Regions from separate parts of the Photobacterium sp. genome, predicted to be linked through region 2. Evidence: predicted binding sites of a transcription regulator. Region 2 holds the regulator's gene; the other holds the start of a gene.
What was found. Region 2 encodes CRP, which controls carbon source genes, mostly activating them, when cyclic AMP is high. Its sites were predicted from a motif close to TGTGANNNNNNTCACA; they were not measured.

Region 1 (3,125 bases), on a different contig from region 2:
GCTCGGCAGGCAGTGACAGCAAGTTCATCGCTTTCCTGAGTGGTTAACCCGTGATCAACCTTTGCAAGCAGAGCATCAGTAATATTGAGATCGGCCGGGCCAAAAGACTCTGGCAGGTATTGCTGAAGGCTCATTGCATCACGTTCAGGCAGCTGAACAACTAAATCTTTAGCTGTTGTAAGCTCGTTCATGAACTGACGGCAGTGGCCGCATGGGCTGTAGTTAATCGTAATATCAGAGATGCCCGTTTCACCTTTCACCCAAGCATGGCTGATTGCAGATTGTTCAGCATGAATGGTTTGGGAAAGAGATGCACCGACAAATTCCATATTGGCACCAAAATACAGGCGGCCGGAATTGCCTCGAACGATGGCACCAACATAGAACTTAGAAATAGGGGCAACGGAATAAGCAGCAGCAACAGGAAGAAGTGCAACACGTAATTCACTGTCTGTCATTTGTGTTTTCTGGAGCAATTCTTCGAATTGTTCCGGACTCAGGGTCGCGTCAAAGTCAGCATCTTCAAAAATAGGTTTTACCGCTGAAGCAAGATCAGTGGGCAAAGAGCCTAAAGCCTCCATTACTTTAGCATGCATGTGTTGTTACTCCGTATCGTTGATGGAGAAACATTGTAGGCGAGCATTTCAAAATCATATGTGACCAACATCACACAAGCGCAATGTTTGTTTCACTCCATACATTTCTGAGAGTGGTGTCACACAAACTTTTCAAATCAGCCTGCTTATTTATCAATAACTTAGTAATGTATGCGATTGCAGACATTATTAAGCGGTGTCGTTTTATGATTGACAAAGGCAGCATGGTTGAAAGATATACGGGCCTAGTAGCCAAATAATGCCAGGATCACCGGGTACACAACCGGCGCCAGTATCGAGGTGAAAATGCCACAGATCACCAAGGCTAACGAACTAAAAGCCCCTTCCTGATAGTTTTCTTCGGCCGCTTTTGCCGTACCCAACGCATGCGATACCGTACCCATGGTTAACCCTCTTGCAATGGAGGCTTTAATGCCAAATAACCGGAATAGCGGATAACCTAATACCGCACCCAACAATCCTGCGATAATGACCATAACCGCCGCTATAGCAGGAACACCTCCCACTTGCTCTGCGACAGCCATTGCAATAGGAGTTGTTACGGATTTAGGTAAAATACTGGCGGCCAGTTGGGGATCTGCTCCCATGTACAAAGCAATACCGGCCCCGGTGATCATTGATAGCAGGCTGCCGGTTAAACAGACGGTGAAGATCACTTTCCATTTCTGGCGAATTTGCGAGAGTTGCTCATAGAGGGGAAAGGCCAGAGCAACAACCGCAGGCTCTAATAAATAATTCAGCCACTTATTTTGCTCGAAGTAACGCTCATAAGGAACATTCAGCCATATCAGCAATGGAATGATGATGACAAGGCTGATAAGTAGCGGATTAATAATAGGGTGCTGCAAATGTTTAGAAACTAGCCGAGCCAGATAAAAAACAGCCAATGTAGTAACAAGCCAGATCATTGTTTTTCCTTATGATGTGTCGCAATACCAATGACAAGGAAAACGATCAGGCTGCTTCCGATGGTACTGAAAAGGATCGGCCAGGTATTTGCCGTAAGAAGATCTAAATAATTCATTAGCCCAACGCCAACAGGCACAAATAATAAAGCCATATGGCGAATAAGAAGGTGGCAGCCGTCTTTTGCCCAATGTGAAGGGATAAGTCCCATAGATAGCACGACAAAAAGAATCAGCATCCCAATGATGCTGCCAGGAATGGCAACGTGGGTGAATGCTTGAATGCCTTTGCCCAGGATCAGGCAAAGAAAGATGATAATAAAAGAACGCAGATACCCCATAAGCCCTTCAAATACGGTTAATAGCGTATTTATCATACAAAATAATTGTGATCTAAGCCACACTTAATGCGCTTGATATAACCAGGCCGTTCTAGGTGCGGAGTTCAGCGAGAATAGATAGGTACTCTTTCAAATAAATGATGAATAGTCAAAGTACCGAAACATGTCATCCCGGAGTTGAGCAACGAAATATCCGAAATCCAGATCTCGCCACGTGCTCCTTAAATTCTGTATATACGGAATGACGAAGTGTGGTGATTAAAAATATTCAGAGAGCAGAAACAGTGCCACACCCGTCAGCGCTAGCAATAATACGGAGATTTTGTGAAAAAGGCTGTTCTTTACAATATCTTCAGTCGCTGAGAGTTCAGGTTCCGCCGAAGGGGCATTAGACTCAGATTGGGTGCTTTCCTTAACGGTATGTACCAAACGACACGTTTTATCGGGTAACGGAACACGAAAGCCGTAATTCGGGATCACCTGAATCGGAATTGCCATCGAATTATTACGTTCTAGTTTTCGACTAAGCGAAACCAGAATGGTGTTCAAATCAAACGGGGGTTGGTTTAAATCACTATTAGAACCTGTCTGAAGGAACGCTTTGTCATAGAGCGCTTGCAGGTTGATCACTTCGCCAGCGAAGTAGCACAATACCTCCAGTAACTGGGTCTCATGAACCGTCAACTGTGTCTCAGTTTGATCCGGCCAGACCAGTAAGCATAAATCCGGCTCAAAATCGACATGTTGGAATCGGTAACAGCGGGTCATTGTTTTTGTCGTCATGGCAAAATCACTTCATGATATTTGATGGTGAATCGCGTCAGTAACCAGCTATAACTCATCCATAACCAGACACAAAGCGATGCATGCCCATCAATAAAAATGTGTTGCAATAGGCCTCAATTAGCGTCGAGGCGTGAAGTTCATCGGTGATCAAAACAGATCAACGTAATCTGTATCTTTTATTACGACTGATATAAGTGTTGATGGCATTGTGAGGAAGTTCAAATTTCGTTTATGGGATATTGCCTTAAAAAAAAGCCTGTTAGCGATATGGGCTAACGGGCTTCACACGTTATGACTGATTATCTGTTATTTATCATAGGGATAGTTGAGATATGATTGGCGGGCAATTACTTGGCCGGTATCCAGACTAAGATACAGTACTGTTAACATAATCATACAAATCTTTAAGGATTTGCATCTTCTTTTCATTCGATTGATGTATAAGTGCGAGCGATTCAAAGTTTTCCATATAGGCA
Region 2 (3,125 bases):
TTAATGCCCTGTGGCAAGACTATACGCAACGTCTGTGCCCTTCGGCAGCAAAGGTACATGATCTGTTAACCGAAGATGAACCCCTGCTCAATGATCACATCGCACTGCGGACCTTTAATCTGCCGAAAGTGGGGTTGGATAAGCTGGCCGCCCCTTTCATAGCCATTGGCTATAAGCCATGTGGTAAGTATCATTTTGAAGCCAAAAAGTTGTATGCGGAGCATTTTGAGCATCCGAACCCATTAGCACCAAAAGTCTTTATCAGCGAGCTGCTGCTGGGACAGTGTTCTTCTCTGTTGCAGGAGACGGTACGCGGACTGGTTGACCAAATACCGGAGCTGGCAATTCATGATCCTGAGTTTGTTTGCTGTGGCCGTTTGTGGGATATCGATTCGGCGACGTATGAGATGTTATCGGCTGAAAGCGAGTATGCGGGCTGGGTCGCCGCACATGGCTTCGGGGCCAATCATTTTACCGTCAGCATTAACCAGCTTGAGCAGTTCACTGAGATCCGTGAAGTGAACCATCTGCTGCGCCACAATGGTTTTGCAATTAATGAGGCGGGCGGTGAAGTGAAAGGGGGGCCAGAGGTGATGCTGGAACAGTCGGCCACGATGGCTGACAAGGTCGCGGTCGATTTTCTTGACGGTGAAAAAATAATCCCGGGCGGCTTCTATGAGTTTGCTAAGCGCTATCCTCAGGCGAATGGTGAACTGTTCCGCGGGTTTGTTGAAGCGTCGGCGGATAAGATCTTTGAAAGTACGAGTGAGTAAGGCATTGCGACAGTAAAAGTAAACCGAGGGGAAAACAGCGGTCTTGGCCGCTGTTTTTTGTTGCCGTTATTGGTTAGCTTGATGGCAATCTAAAGGAGGGCTCCACAACTCCTTACCGTGCACGGTGCGTTGACGCTGGCTGAACAGGGTTTGCTGTTCAAGATAATGACGAGGACCGCTAAAGCCAGTCATTTCAATAGTCGCGGGTAAGGCTGCAATGACAGCCTGGGCAGGAACCTGAGTGTGTGGAGAAAAGCGTTCGATATCCATATCAAGACACCTCTGAAGTAGTCAATATGCACAATGTAGCACTGGTGTTATTATTGGCAAGTGAATAAACAGTGAAGGGTACGAAAGAATATACGTTTTGCGATCTCTTTATGCCTTGTGGTGATAATTATATATTTCGCAGTTACAAAAAAAGCCGCATTCAGCGGCTTTTTATCAACCTATTCGCAGGCCGGTTAGCGAGTGCCGTAAACCACGATAGTTTTGCCGTGGGCAGAAATCAGATTCTGCTCTTCCAGCATCTTAAGGATACGACCTACCGTTTCACGCGAGCAGCCCACAATCTGACCAATTTCCTGACGGGTGATCTTGATTTGCATACCGTCTGGGTGAGTCATTGCATCAGGTTGTTTTGCAAGATTTAGCAATGTCTGTGCAATACGGCCTGTGACGTCAAGGAATGCAAGATCGCCGACTTTCTGGCTGGTGATTTGCAAACGGCTGGCCATCTGTGCAGAAAGGCGCATCAGAATATCTGGGTTGACCTGAATAAGCTGGCGGAATTTTTTGAAAGAAATCTCTGCCACTTCACAAGGGCTCTTGGCACGTACCCATGCGGTACGTTCCTGCTCTTCTTCAAATAAGCCTAGCTCACCGATGAAGTCACCCTGGTTAAGGTAAGACAGGATCATTTCTTTGCCTTCTTCATCCTTGATCAATACGGCAACAGAACCTTTCACAATGTAGTAGAGAGTTTCTGCTTTCTCTCCCGCATGGATCAAAGTACTCTTTGACGGATATTTGTGAATGTGGCAATGGGAAAGAAACCACTCTAGAGTTGGATCTGTTTGAGGTTTACCTGGAACCATATTTCTAACTTCCTCTGCGTTTGTTGCCCAACAACGACATCCATATAATTCAAGGCTGGGCCTAACAATAGAATTGTTCGCTGATTAGGATATTCATTCAGCCGCTAGGCTGCAAGTTCACTTGAATATTTACTTGAGAGTTTATCTTTTTTCGGCGCCTTTTTCTTGATATTGATCTATCAGATATGGCCATTTGGTACTCATAAGTGTGCACATGATCACACAGTTGTTAGTTAATGCATAATTACCCTGTTTAAAGTAAGGAGAAAGCAATGCAATCACGAGTGAAATGGGTAGAAGGGATGACCTTTCTGGGCCAGACAGATTCTGGTCACAGTGTCGTTATGGATGGCAATGGGGGCGAAAAAGCCCCCAGTCCGATGGAAATGGTGTTGATGGCTGCTGGTGGCTGTAGTTCCGTTGATGTTGTCGACGGTTTGCAGTCTGCCGGGCAAAAAATCACCGGCTGTGAGGCGCAGATCTCTTCTGTTCGCCGTGAACAGGCACCGCGTATTTTCACCTCGGCTAACCTGCATTTCGTGGTTACTGGCTATGATCTGGACGAGGCCAAGGTTGCCAGCGTCGTCGCAGATTCACTGCAGAAATACTGCTCTGTGTGCCTGATGCTGGGCGAAGGGGTAGAGATGACGCATTCGTATGAAATAGTTAAGGGCTAAGTTTCGAATAAACAGTTTCGAGTCATTAGGTTCGAGTTTCGAGAAAGAACCACAACTTGACCCCAACTATGGCTCGGAGAGCCTGCTTGCAGGACCACAGGACCACAGGACCACAGGACCACAGGACCACAGGACCACAGGACCACAGGACCACAGGACCACAGGACCACAGGAGATATCTGTCGGGTAACGGGAAGCCCACATCTCGTTACTCGCCACTCGCCTCAGGTTTACCCGATCTTTCCGGTTTCGATTAACATCTGGATCAACGGGCGCATGATCAACTCCATCGCAAAGCTCATTTTCCCGCCCGGTACCACCAGGGTGTTATGGCTTGACATAAACGAGCCCTGGATCATTGAGAGCAGATAGGGGAAATCGACATTTTTAATGCCGCGAAAGCGAATGACCACAAAGCTTTCATCCAGACTCGGAATGCCTTTGGCACTGAATGGGTTGGATGTATCGATGGTCGGCACCCGCTGGAAGTTGATATGGGTGCGCGAAAACTGCGGCGTAATATAATTGAGGTAATCGTCCATCGAGCGGACGATAGACTCCATGACAGCTTCTCGGGA

Region 1: the regulator CRP is predicted to act here: its motif matches at 1,910-1,925, upstream of AC2204_RS19795 (CidA/LrgA family protein).

The regions. Positions count from the first base shown of each region.
Region 1 is NZ_JBVCPH010000025.1:21,965-25,089, forward strand. Features, by position in the region: gene cdd (cytidine deaminase) at 1-596, opposite strand, end outside; gene AC2204_RS19790 (CidB/LrgB family autolysis modulator) at 842-1,525, opposite strand; gene AC2204_RS19795 (CidA/LrgA family protein) at 1,522-1,899, opposite strand; gene AC2204_RS19800 (hypothetical protein) at 2,122-2,646, opposite strand; gene sbcB (exodeoxyribonuclease I) at 3,017-3,125, opposite strand, start outside.
Region 2 is NZ_JBVCPH010000007.1:32,545-35,669, reverse strand. Features, by position in the region: gene AC2204_RS09660 (DUF1338 domain-containing protein) at 1-773, shown strand, start outside; gene AC2204_RS09655 (hypothetical protein) at 840-1,043, opposite strand; gene crp (cAMP-activated global transcriptional regulator CRP) at 1,238-1,870, opposite strand; gene AC2204_RS09645 (OsmC family protein) at 2,143-2,547, shown strand; gene AC2204_RS09640 (phosphoribulokinase) at 2,778-3,125, opposite strand, start outside.